2 linked regions of the Microbispora hainanensis genome follow. The protein of the gene in region 2 interacts with the protein of the main gene of each other region in a pairwise test. Links are inferred from orthologs where the notes say so. Each region holds a gene or a part of one and is shown on either strand. Other genes may lie near its edges. The genes, in order: ndk and OHB01_RS19640.

Evidence for each region.
Region 1: the proteins of OHB01_RS19640 (region 2) and ndk interact in binary tests that used the Escherichia coli proteins (3 or more experiments, as listed by UniProt). The link is inferred for Microbispora hainanensis from one-to-one orthologs.

What each region holds. Positions count from the first base shown.
Region 1 is NZ_CP108086.1:8,792,542-8,798,785, reverse strand. The notes cover bases 219-3,011. They hold ndk (nucleoside-diphosphate kinase), read left to right. Parts: upstream 219-1,306; coding sequence 1,307-1,717; downstream 1,718-3,011. Other genes in these bases: OHB01_RS39760 (rod shape-determining protein MreC), read left to right, coding at 2,977-3,011; OHB01_RS39765 (rod shape-determining protein), read left to right, coding at 1,937-2,968; OHB01_RS39775 (hypothetical protein), read left to right, coding at 219-921. Also shown: more of OHB01_RS39775, read left to right, coding at 1-218; more of OHB01_RS39760, read left to right, coding at 3,012-4,284; rod shape-determining protein MreD, read left to right, coding at 4,288-4,806; mrdA (penicillin-binding protein 2), read left to right, coding at 4,803-6,244. UniProt on the Escherichia coli protein: Major role in the synthesis of nucleoside triphosphates other than ATP. The ATP gamma phosphate is transferred to the NDP beta phosphate via a ping-pong mechanism, using a phosphorylated active-site intermediate.
Region 2 is NZ_CP108086.1:4,180,603-4,187,029, forward strand. The notes cover bases 2,234-5,209. They hold OHB01_RS19640 (uracil-DNA glycosylase), read right to left. Parts: upstream 4,074-5,209; coding sequence 3,393-4,073; downstream 2,234-3,392. Other genes in these bases: OHB01_RS19630 (MOSC domain-containing protein), read left to right, coding at 2,234-2,588; OHB01_RS19635 (hypothetical protein), read right to left, coding at 3,024-3,368; OHB01_RS19645 (carbohydrate ABC transporter permease), read right to left, coding at 4,258-5,145; OHB01_RS19650 (ABC transporter permease subunit), read right to left, coding at 5,142-5,209. In the rest of the region: OHB01_RS19615 (hypothetical protein), read left to right, coding at 1-347; OHB01_RS19620 (hypothetical protein), read left to right, coding at 437-619; OHB01_RS19625 (hypothetical protein), read left to right, coding at 678-1,619; more of OHB01_RS19630, read left to right, coding at 2,046-2,233; more of OHB01_RS19650, read right to left, coding at 5,210-6,427. UniProt on the Escherichia coli protein: Excises uracil residues from the DNA which can arise as a result of misincorporation of dUMP residues by DNA polymerase or due to deamination of cytosine.

The sequences.
Region 1 (6,244 bases), 4.6 Mb from region 2 along the record:
TGGATGATCTCCAGCGACGGCGGCTCGCCGGCCGAGGGGGAGATCCTGCCCGGGGGCCGGCCGACGTCGGCGGAGCGCGGGCGGCTCGCGCTGGCCATCGTGCCCGCCGCGGCCATCGCCGTGCTGGGCGTCGGGATCACCTTCGACTGGCCCCCGCCTCTGGTCGTCGTCGCGGCGGCGGTCGTGGTGGTGGCCATGCTGGCCCTCGCGGCTCTCGGCACGTTCGAGGGGCCGGGCGGCCGTACGCTCGCCTTCGTCAACGTCGCGGTGGGGCTGGTGGTGCTGCCGACCGCCGCGCAGATGACCTACATCGAGCTCGGCGGCCCGCTGGGCGGTCCCGGCCTCAAGGGCCTGTGGGTGCCGTTCCTGGTGGCCGCGGTGACCGCCCTCGTGGGCGCCGTCCTGGCGGGCCGGGCGCCCGAGGCGCTCGCGGCCCGGATGACGGTCCTCGGTCTCGCGGCCGTCGTCGTGGGGCTGGCCGCGATCAGGCTGCTGGTCCCGGCGCCGTCGGGCACGCCGCTGGTGGTGCCGTTCGTCCTGCTGGCCGCGGGGTCGGCCGTGGCGCTGGTCGGCGCGTTCCGTACGGCGGGCCTGGGGACGGCGATGCTGGGCCTGTCGCTGTGCTTCCCGGCCGTGCTCGCGGGCTTCCTGCTCGGCACGGGCATCCAGGTGAACCGGCTGCGCGAGGCCGCGGAGAGCGCACGGGGTGACGGGAACGCCCTGGTCAACGGGTTCATCGACGCGCTGCACATGTGGGCGCTCGTCGGCGGATTCGTGGTGGTCGGCGTGATCGTGCTCTCCTCCGTCCTGGCCCGGAGGGCCGCCACCGCGGCGGCGGACAGTGACGTGGTGATCCCGCTGCCGACGCCGTCGCCCGAGAAGGCCGACGACACCCCCGAGGACTCCGGCTCCAAGCACTGACCCGGCACGCGGCAGGACTCGCCGCTCACGTACCGACCCGGCATGCGGCAGGACTCGCCGCCGCACACTGACACGGTACGCACAGGAACACCGCCGCCCGCGCACCGACACGGTGACACGGTACGCACAGGAACACCGCCGCCCGCGCACCGACACGGCTCGCGCAGAAACGCCCGCCCGGAGCGCCCGTCCGAGACGCCCGTCGAGATGCTCTGCCGCAGACCCGCCGGCATCGGACTCGTCCGATCGGAGCGGCGTTCCCGGACCGGTAAGCTGCCGTTGCGTCGGAGCTTCCCAGCCGGAGCTTCCCAGACGCGTGACGGGCGGGCCCGCGATCCGCCGGGTCACCGTGTACGGCGAGTCAACGACCTTAGGAGAAAAGACCGTGTCCGAGCGTACGCTTGTCCTGATCAAGCCCGACGGGGTCCGTCGCGGCCTCATCGGGGACGTCATCGGCCGCATCGAGCGCAAGGGCCTCAAGATCGTGGCGATGGACCTGCGCACGCTCGACGCCGAGACGGCCAAGGCCCATTACGCCGAGCACTCGGAGCGTCCGTTCTTCGGCGAGCTGGTGGAGTTCATTACCGGCGGCCCGCTGGTCGCGATGGTGCTTGAGGGCCCCCGGGCCGTAGAGGCGTTCCGCGCGCTGGCCGGCCTGACCGACCCGGTGAAGTCCGCGCCCGGCACCATCCGCGGCGACCACGCTCTTGAGATCGGCGAGAACGTCGTGCACGGCTCCGATTCGCCGGAGTCCGCGGCCCGGGAAATCAAGATTTTCTTTCCCGACCGTTTCTAGTCCTTGCCACACGAGAGGCCCCGGTTTAAACCGGGGCCTCTCGTGTTTTTCCAGGTGGTGACCGAGCTTAGGCAGGGCGACACCGGTTTTTCCGGGGCCTTGGGAGCTCGATGTGCCCAGTGATGAGCACATGCCGTTACGATTCGAATGCGATGCGTCATCCCGCACTCCCGCTGAACCCGGTAACCGCTAACCACCTGAAGGAAGGCTTCCTTCCGCATGGGCAGCAAGCTGACATTCCTGGGCCGTGACATGGCTGTCGACCTTGGCACGGCGAACACTCTCGTCTACGTCCGAGGGCGCGGCATCGTCCTGAACGAGCCGTCCGTCGTCGCCATCAACGTCACGACAGGAAACATCGTGGCTGTTGGGATAGAAGCGAAGCGGATGATCGGTCGGACGCCCGGAAACATCGTCGCGATCCGTCCCCTGAGGGACGGTGTCATCGCGGACTTCGATGTGACCGAGCGGATGCTGCGTTACTTCATCCAGAAGATCCACAAACGGCGCCATTTCGTGCGCCCGCGCATCATCGTGGCCGTGCCGAGTGGCATCACCGCGGTGGAGCAGCGCGCCGTGAAAGAAGCGGGCTACCAGGCCGGGGCCCGCCGTGTGTACATCATCGAGGAACCGATGGCGGCCGCGATCGGAGCCGGCCTGCCGGTCCACGAGCCGACCGGGAACATGGTCGTCGACATCGGCGGCGGCACCACCGAGGTGGCCATCATCTCGATGGGCGGCATCGTGACCAGCCAGTCGATCCGCGTCGGCGGCGACGAGCTCGACCACGCGGTCATCGCCTTCGCCAAGAAGGAGTACTCGCTGATGCTGGGCGAGCGCACGGCGGAGGAAGTCAAGATCGCCGTCGGGTCGGCCTGCGTCACGGGCGAGGACTTCCACGCCGAGGTGCGCGGCCGCGACCTGGTCAGCGGCCTGCCGAAGACGGTCGTCATCAGCGCGGAGGAGATCCGCCGGTCCATCGCAGAGCCGGTCAACGCGATCGTCGACGCGGTGAAGTCGACGCTGGACAAGTGCCCGCCGGAGCTCTCCGGCGACCTCATGGACCGGGGGATCGCCGTGACCGGTGGCGGCGCCCTGCTGCGCGGCATGGTCGACCGGTTGCGTGAGGAGACCGGCATGCCGGTCCACCTGGCCGAGAACGCGCTCGACTCGGTCGCGCTCGGCTCCGGGCGGTGCGTGGAGGACTTTGAAGCCCTCCAGCAGGTGCTCGTGCCGGAGCCCCGCAACTAAGGAGCGTCATGAGAGACACCCGTCGCGCCCGTCTCACGCTCGGAATCCTCCTCGCCGTGGCGCTGATCCTCATCACCGTGGATCACCGGGCCGGGAACAACCGCGTCCTCGGCCCGGTGCGCGACTTCGCGAGTGCCGTGTTCGGGAAGGCCGAGCGCGTCGGTGCCGCCGTCACCAGCCCGATCACCGGATTCGTCGGCATGGTGCGCGACGCGCCCTCCGCGCGGCGCACCATCGCCGACCTGCGCAAGGAGAACGCGCGGCTGCGCGACGAGGTGTCGGCGCAGAAGCTCGACAGGGCACGGGCCGACAAGCTCGACAGCATGCTCGGGCTGGCGGGTCTCGGCCGCTACCGCATCGTGCCGGCCCAGGTCGTCGCGCGGCGTACGGTGGCCGGTTTCGAGGACACGGTCGAGATCGACGCCGGCACCGGCGACGGGATCCGGCCCGACATGACGGTGCTCAGCGACGCCGGGCTGGTCGGCCGCGTCGTCCAGGCGGGCCCGGACGGCTCGACGGTGGCGCTCCTGACCGACCCGGCCCTGTCGGCCGGGGCCAGGTTGGAGGGCGGCAACGAGCTCGGCGTCGTGAGCGGCCTCGGCGAGGCGGGCGGCGGCGGCAACCTCGTCAGGTTCCGCCTGCTCGACTCCACCGTGCCGATCGGCGTGGGCCGCCGGATCGTCTCGTTCGGCTCCCAGCAGAGCAAGCCGTACGTGCCGGGGGTGCCGATCGGCGTGGTCGAGCGGGTGGACAACACGCCGGGTGAGGTGACGAGGACGGCCTACGCGCGGCCCTTCACCGACTTCTCCGCGCTGGACGTCGTCGGCGTGGTGGTCGCGGCGCCGAAGCGTGATCCGCGCGACGCGGTGCTGCCGCCGAAGCCGCCACCGCCGCCGAAGCCGCCGCGCGAGGACCAGCGGCGCGGCGACGCCCGGGGGCAGGGACGCGCCTCGCTGGAGGCCGAGTGGGGGCTCGACGGCCGCAGTCGCGGCGCGGGCGACGAGGCGCGGGCCGCGACCGGACCGCAGGTGCGCGAGGGCCGGCCCGAGGCCGCGCAGGAGCGGCGCGGCCGGCACGGCACGCAGGCCGTGGACAGCGAGCAGCGCGCCCAAGAGCAGCGCGCACAGGAGCAGTACGCCCAAGAACGGCAGGCGCAGGAGCAGGGGCGCGAGCAGCCGGCGCAGGAACGGCAGGCGCAGGGGCGGCAGGTCCACGAGCAGCCCGCCGCGCACCGATCGCCCGCCGCGCACCGGCCGCCGGCCGTGGAGCCGCGCGACGCGCCTCGGCAGCACGACGGCCACGGTGAAAGGAACTGACCGATGGGCCGCAACCTCCTCGCCGCGCTGCTGCTCTTCGTGGCTCTGGTGCTCCAGGTCAGTGTGGTCAACCGGCTGCTGCTTTCCTGGGCGCCCGACCTGGTGCTGGTGACGGTGGCCGCGCTCGCGACCAGGCGCGGGGCCGTCCCGGGCGCGGTGATCGGCTTCTGCGGCGGGCTCGCCTATGACCTGCTGCCTCCCTCGAACCACACGCTGGGCCAGTACGCGCTGGTGCTGTGCGCCCTCGGCTACGCGGCCGGGCGGTTGGGAGATCGGGTGCCGCTGTTCGCGGTGGCGGCGTGCGCCGTGCTCGCGCCCGGCATGCTGGCGGGCCTGGGCGCGTTGATCGGCGCGCCGGGGGTCACCTGGTCGGTGCTGGCCACGGCATGGCCCCGGGCCGCGATCTGCAATCTCGTGGCCGCTCCACTGGCGCTCTGGGCGGTCAAGGTCACGCACGGCGGCCATCGCAGGCGCGCAGGCGGTGGCGAGCTCGTGCCGAGCTGGAGACGGGGGACGGCATGACACGTTTGCGCGGACGCCTGATCGTCCTGCAGGTGCTGGTCATCGCCATGATCGTGGTGCTCGTCGTCCGGCTGTGGCAGGTCCAGGTGGTGCAGGGGCCGCGGTTCGTCACGGTCGCGACGGAGACGCGCACCCGTGAGGTGCGGGTGCCCGCTCTGCGTGGGGCGATCCTCGACTCCTCCGGCCGCCCGCTCGTGCGCAACCGTACGACGCTGGTGGTCTCCGTGGACCGCGGCCGGCTTGAGCGGATGCCGGACGGCGGCGACGCGGTTCTGCGCCGGTTGTCCGCCGTGCTGAAGGTGCCGCTCGCGAAGCTGAAGCAGGAGATCCGGGCGTGCGGCCCGGGCATCAGCCGCCCGTGCTGGCCCGGCTCGCCGTACACGCCGATCCCGGTCGCCAACAACGTCAATCCCCGGGCGGCGCTGCAGATCCTGGAGCGCCAGGAGGACTTCCCCGGCGTCACGGCCGACATCCAGGCGCTGCGCGACTATCCCAACGGAAAGGACGCCGCCCAGCTCCTCGGCTACCTGCAGCCGGTGACGGAGAGCGAGCTGGAAAAGCGCGAGGGTCTCAAGGCCAACTATTCGGGCGTCGACCTCACCGGCCGCGACGGGCTCGAGCGCACCTACGATTCCGCACTGCGCGGCACGCCCGGCCTGCGCAACGTCCAGGTCGACCGGATGGGCAAGGTCATCACGGTCAACCAGGCGTCCGACCCGGTCCCCGGCGACGTCCTGGTGACCAGCATCGACGCCAAGGTGCAGCGCATCGTGGAGAAGTCGCTGGACCAGGCCATGCAGGAGGTGCCCCGCTCCGACGGCGCCGCAGGCGTGGTGCTCGACATCAAGACCGGTCGCGTGATCGCGATGGCCAGCCGGCCGACGTACGACCCCAAGGTCTGGACGGGCGGCATCTCGGAGAAGGACTACCGGTGGCTGCTGTCGGACAAGTCGGGCAAGCCGCTGGTGTCGCGGGCGATCGCCGGCGAGTACGCGCCGGGTTCGACCTTCAAGATCAGCTCGGTGTCGGCGATGATCGCCGATGGGCAGCCCCTGCACGGCACCTACCAGTGCCCGAGCTCCTACAACGTCGAGGGCAGGTCGTACCCGAACGCGGGCGGCATGAGCCTGGGCGCGATCTCGCTGCACGAGGCGCTGGTCAAGTCGTGTGACACCGTGTTCTACCGCGCCGGATATGAGGAGTGGCTGCGCGACGGCGGCAAGACGCCCAAGGCCAAGGTCAAGGAGCCGATGCCGAACATGGCCAAGGCCTACGGCTTCGGCAAGCGCACCGGCATCGACCTGCCCGGCGAGTCCGCGGGCCGCATCCCGACCCGCGCCTGGAAGCTCGACCTGTACAACACGACGAAGTCGGAGATGTGCAAGCGGGCCAAGATCGGCTACCCGGAGATGAAGGACCAGAGCCGGGCGGCGTTCGC
Region 2 (6,427 bases):
CCCGCCGCCTCCGGATGGCGGGCATCGACTACGCCGTGCTGTCCGGCGGAGCGGGGCCAGACAGCTCCGCCCAGGTCCCCGGCACCGAGCACGGGGCTGAGCCCGGCATGTCCGAGGGGTTGCGTGGGCGGCTCGTTGTGTGGGCGGGTCGGCCGGATCGGGAGAGCGGCCGCATGGCGAACGCCGAGCACGAGGCCGAGCCCGGCACCGTGCACGAGGAGAACGGGCTCCTGCGCGTGCGTCTCACACCGGCCGCCGCCGCGCGCTCGTGCCTCAAGCTCGGCCTGCCGGGCGGTCACGGCGGGAACCCTCACCCGCACCACACCGCGGGGCTGCTGGTCGCCTGAACCGCCTGCCCGGGCGGCGTGCCGGGGGCAGGGGGCGTGGCGTCCAGCGCACAAGTCAGGCGTACGGCACACGAGCCGGGGGAGGGGGCGTGGGATCACCGGCACCGATGGGGCTGGAGGCCGGCAGGACCATCGGCACGATGGGGGCTGGGGCAGGGCCGCGCGGGACCATCGGCACGATGGGGGCTGGGGCAGGGCCGCGCGGGACCATCGGCACGATGGGGCTGGGCAGGGCCGCGCGGGACCACTGGAACGATCGGCTGGTCCCCTGACCAGGTGATCAGGCGGCGGCGCGGGAACGTTTGGACCACCATGGGACGTCTGTAAGGTGTGACCCTTTTCGCTGCCATAGATGACGAGATACGGGACGCGCGGGATCGTGCCCGACGCCGCGACCAGCTCACCCGGCAGCGTGCCACTCTCCTGACGCAGATCGAGGAGGTGCGTGGCATGCTCGCCGATCTGGAGCGGCAGCTCGCCAAGGAGGATCGCGACGTCGCCAAGCTGGAACAGGGCGGCTTCGCCGCCTTCCTGGCGGGACTGACCGGCGACAAGGAAGAACGCCTGGCACGAGAACGGGCCGAGGCGGCGGCGGCCCGCCAGCGGGTCACCGGTCAGCGCACCCGCCTGGAGTGGCTCGCCGGCGATTTGCGGACCACCGACCAGGCCCTCGCGGAGCTCGGCAACCCGCATCAGGAGCTGGAGGTGCTGCTCGCCCGCAAGGAACGGATGCTGGTCGAGTCCGGGGACCCGCGCGGGCGGGAGCTGGCCGACATCGCCGCCCGGCTGGCGAACGTCAGCGCCGACCTGCGCGAGCACCAGGAGGCGCAGCAGGCCGGAGCCGCCGCGGGCCAGGCGGTCGGCTACGTCCTGCGGCACCTGAGCGGCGCCCGCGGCGCCTCGACATGGGACATGTTCAGCAGCGGCGGCTTCGCCGACATGGTCGAGCACGGACACCTGCGTCAGGCCGACGAGGCGGCGTGGCACGCGCAGGGCGCTCTCGATCGGTTCTCCCGCGAGCTGGCCGACATCGGCGTCGTCGCCGCACCCCGGTTGCCGAAGGTGGACACCCGCTGGTTCGCCGACGTCTTCTTCGACAACATCATCACCGACGCCATCAAGCACCAGCGGATCGCCCGTACGGCGGAGGCCGTCCGCGAGGTGGCCGAGTGGGTCGCGGCCATGGTCGCCCAGGTGTCCGTTCGCTGCGGTGAGCTCACCCGTCAGCAGGACTCCCTCGCCCGGCGGCGTGAGGAGGTCCTGAGCTCCTGACCCGTTCCGCCCGGCCAGGCTGTCGAAGAAGTCTTCGGCGGAGGTGCGCGTCCTCGGGCGGCGCCGCACGCTTCGCGCCGTGGCCGACATGAGCGGATCCGGGTCTGCCGGGCTGTTCGCGCTGATGCTGCTCGCCGACGCCCGACGCCCGACGCCCGACGCCCGACGTTCGACGTTCGACGTTCGACGCCCGACGTTCGACGCCCGACGCCCGGCGTCTGACGTCCGGGGCGCCACGCGTACCGCTCCTGACGGCACGCGCGTGCACGGGACGGCGGGGTGCCCGGCGCTATAGAGATCGCCGGCCTCTTTCCGCTGGTCAACGCGTCGCGCGGGTCGGCGAGCAGGCCCCGTGTGACGAATATCCACTTGCCGTCTTCTCACCTTCGTGCACGGAATGGAGCCGTTGCCCTAAGAGGAGAAGACATGACGAGCAGAGTGATAGCGGTAAGCCGCAGCGCCACCCACACCTTCAGCAAGACCCCTCTGGAGTCGATCCGGCTGCTGGCCGGCCTCGGTGTCGAGGGCGACGCCCACGCCGGAGTGACCGTGAAGCACCGGTCGCGGGTCGCCCGTGATCCCAGCCAGCCGAACCTGCGCCAGGTGCACCTGGTGCACGCGGAGTTGCACGACGAACTGCGCGAGGCGGGCTTCGCCGTACGGGAGGGGGACATGGGGGAGAACGTCACCACCAGGGGTGTCGATCTGCTCGCGTTGCCCACGGGGACACGGCTGCGCCTCGGCGAGACCGCCGTCGTCGAGGTGACGGGCCTGCGCAACCCGTGCGCGCAGCTCAACGGTTTCCAGGACGGGTTGATGAAGGCCGTGCTGGATCGGGATGAAGAGGGCAATCTGGTGCGCAAGGCGGGGGTCATGGGCATCGTCATCGAGGGCGGCGAGGTCCGGCCCGGCGACCCTATCTACGTGGAGCCTCCGGCCGGACCGCACGAGCCTCTTCGGCCGGTGTGAGCGGCGCTGGCGCCTGCCCGCGGTCCCCTGACGCCTGCCCGCGGCCGTGTGGCACTTACCTCGATCCCGTCACGCATGGCCGCGACGATGTGGCTTACCCGCGGTCCTGTGATGGTTTTCGCCGTTTCATCCCGAATGCCTGAGGCTTTGTGACGCTTACCCGTGGTCGTCATTCGGCCGGGTAAGGGGCCGGCGCGGAAGCGTCGGCCCGGCAGGCGGCCGGCCCGACGCCCTCCCATGGGCCGGTCTCAGCAGATCTGGACCGGCCGCAGCGGACGGGTCTCAGTGGGCGGGTATCAGTGGGTGTGGCCCGGCCTCAGCAGACCCGGCTTGAGGTGGATGCGGCCGGCCACAGCAGACCGGCCTCAGCAGACCGGCCTCAGCAGACCGGCCGCAGCAGACCGGCCGCAGCAGACCGGCCTCAGCGGACGGGAATCAGTGGGTGTGGCCCGGCTCGTCGTGGTCGTGGTCGTCCTCGTCCTCCAGGACGCCCTCCGACGGCTCCACGCCGAGCATCGCCTCGCGCGGCTCGACCTCGGCGACGTGCTCGACCAGGCCCAGCACGTGGTCGGGCTCGATCAGCCACTGCAGGGCGGCCGCGCCCGTCTCGTCGGAGTTGACCAGCTCGATCTGTTCCTGCCGCTCGGCGTCGTTCAGCTCGGCCTGGGGGTCGCGGATCTCGGCGAGCGCCGCTGCCTGCAGCGCGTCGACATCGAGGACCTCGACCACCAGGTCGACGGTGAGCCGCAGGTAGCGACCGGTGTCCGTTCCATCGCTCATGGTGGTGATCCTATCGGCTAGCCGTTACGGCAGTTTCCACTCGACCGGCGCCGCGCCCTGCTGCTCCAGCAGGGCGTTTGCCCGGCTGAACGGACGGGAGCCGAAGAACCCGCTGCGCGCCGACAGCGGGCTGGGGTGGGCCGACTCGATGCACGGCACGTCGCCCAGCATCGGCCGCAGGTTGCGGGCGTCGCGGCCCCACAGGATCGCAACGAGCGGCCCGCCCCGCGCGACCAGCGCCTTGATGGCCTGCTCGGTCACCTCTTCCCAGCCCTTGCCCCGGTGGGAGGCGGGCTTGCCCGGCATCACCGTGAGCACCCTGTTGAGCAGGAGCACGCCCTGCTCGGTCCACGGGGTGAGGTCGCCGTTCGAGGGCGGGGTGGGGTGGCCGAGATCGGCCATGTACTCCTTGAAGATGTTGACCAGGCTGCCCGGAAGCGGCCGTACGTCGGGGGCCACGGAGAAGCTCAGCCCGACGGGGTGTCCGGGGGTGGGGTACGGATCCTGACCGACGATCAGCACCCGGACCTCGCTCAGCGGCTGCTGGAACGCGCGGAGGACGTTGTTCCCCGCCGGGAGGTACTGGCGGCCTTCCGCGATCTCCTGCCTGAGGAAGTCGCCCATGGCGGCGATCCGCCCGGCCACGGGTGCGAGGGCCTCGGCCCACCCGGCTTCCACGAGTTCGTGCAACGGACGTCCTGACATGTCCGCGCACTCTATCGGCTTTTCGGCCCCCGTACGGCCCGGCAGCGGAAAGATCGGATGCCCGCTTACCCCCGTAAAGCGGGCATCCGACCCCCTTTCTGTACGGTGCACCACACACGGGACATTTCCCGTGGTGACCGCGGTGATGCCGGAGGCCCCGGGACGATCCGGGGCCTCCGGCCGGTCACTTGACCGAGCCCGCGAGCATGCCCTGCACGAAATACCGCTGGAAGGCGAAGAACAGCACCAGCGGGATGATGAGCGACAGGAACGCGCCCGGCGCGAGGATGTCCACGTTCGTGCCGAACTGCCGCATCTGGGATTGCAGTGCCTTCGTCATCGGCTGGTTCTCGGTGTCGGCGAACACCAGCGCGACGAGCAGGTCGTTCCACACCCACAGGAACTGGAAGATGCCGAGCGACGCGATCGCGGGCTTGGCCAGCGGGAACACCACGGTGGCGAAGATCCGCCACTCCGGCGCGCCGTCCATCCTCGCCGCTTCGAGCAGCTCGCGCGGAATGCCCACGAAGAAGTTGCGCAGCAGGAAGATGGCGAACGGCAGACCGAACGCCACATGGAACAGCACGACCCCGAGGATCGAGCCGAAGATCCCGAGGGCTCCGTACAGCTTGGCGATGGGGATCAGCGCGATCTGCACCGGGACGACCAGCAGGGCGATGACCACGAGGAACACCAGGTCCCTGCCGGGGAACTCGATCCAGGCGAACGCGTACGCCGCCATGGCCGCGATGCCGATCACCAGCAGCGTCGCCGGCACCGTGATGAGCACGGTGTTCCAGAACGACGAGCCGAAGCCCGACGCGAGCAGGCTCGAGTAGTTGTCGAACGTGAGCTGCGCGGGCTTGGTGAACAGCGTCCACCAGCCGGAGGAGTTGTTGTCGGTCTCGCCGCGCAGCGAGACCACGAGGAGCCCCAGGGTGGGGAGCAGCCAGAAGAGCGCGACCAGGATCATGAAGACCTGGACCAGGCCGCCGCCGAGGCGGTCGACCACCCGTGCGACCACGTTGCGCTGGATCGGCTGCGCGTGCCGGGGTTCGGCCAGGGTCGTCATCCCTCGTCCCTCCTGAACCGGCGGATGTTGAAGATCATGAACGGCACCACCAGCACGAGCAGGAAGATCGACAGCGCGCTTCCCAGGCCCTGGTTGCCGCCGCCGCCGAACGACACGCGCCACATCTCCAGCGCGATCACGTTGGCCTGCGGCTGCACCGAGCCGGGGGCGATGATGAACACCAGGTCGAAGACCTTCAGCACATTGATGATCATGGTGACGAAGACGACGAGCAGCACCGGCGACAGCAGCGGCACGGTGATCCGGCGGAACACCTGCCACTCGGTCGCGCCGTCGATCCTGGCCGCCTCCAGGGCGTCACGGGGGATCGCCGACAACCCGGCCGCGATCAGCACCATCGCGAATCCGGCCCACACCCAGATGTACGCGCCGATGATCGCGGGAGTGATCAGCGACGGCCCCAGCCAGGTGAGCCCGTTGAAGGGCGCCGTGAAGTTCGACTGCGGCAGCCGTACGACATAGGAACCGGCCTGGAGACCGGAGAAGCGGAACGTGCCGTCGGCGGCCGTCTCGGTCGTCGCCTTGACCGCGCCGCCGGAGACCGCCTCGACCGTGATGCCGCCGAGGCCCTTCTCCTGCGGGTCGATCTGGTTCAGCGTGCCTCCGCCGCCGCGGACGACGTCGAGCCAGACGGTGCCGCTCAGGCCGTCGCCGCCGGGGGCGGCCTTGGCCGGTGCGGCGTCCTTCACGGCGTCCTGGGTCAGGCCGACGAGCGGGATCAGCACCGGGGTGCCCGCCTGCGCCTCCTGCCTTGTCACCACGGCGCCGTCCTGCACGACCGCGGGCGCCTGGTCGTTCTCCCGCGGCCGGGCTCCGGGGTAGCTCGCGCTGGTGGAGAAGGCGTCGTGGACGGTCGTGATGATGGCGTTGGCGACGCCCTTGTCGGGGTCCTGCTCGTACACGAGGCGGAAGATGACCCCGGCGGCGAGCAGCGAGACGGCCATCGGCATGAACAGCACGAGCTTGAACGCCGTCGACCACTTGATGCGCTCGGTGAGCACCGCGAAGACCAGGCCGAGCGCGGTGACGATGATCGGGGCCACCACGACCCAGATGATGTTGTTCCTGATCGTGGTGAGCGTCGAGGAGTCGGTGAAGATCGAGACGTAGTTGCCCAGTCCGACGAAGCGGTCGCCGGTGGCGTCGAAGAGGCTGCGCCAGATGGAGTAGACGACCGGATAGATCATCCACGCGGCGAGCAGCAGCGCCGCCGGCAGCAGGAACATCACCGCGAGTCTCGGCGGCGGGCCGAGGCGCGGGG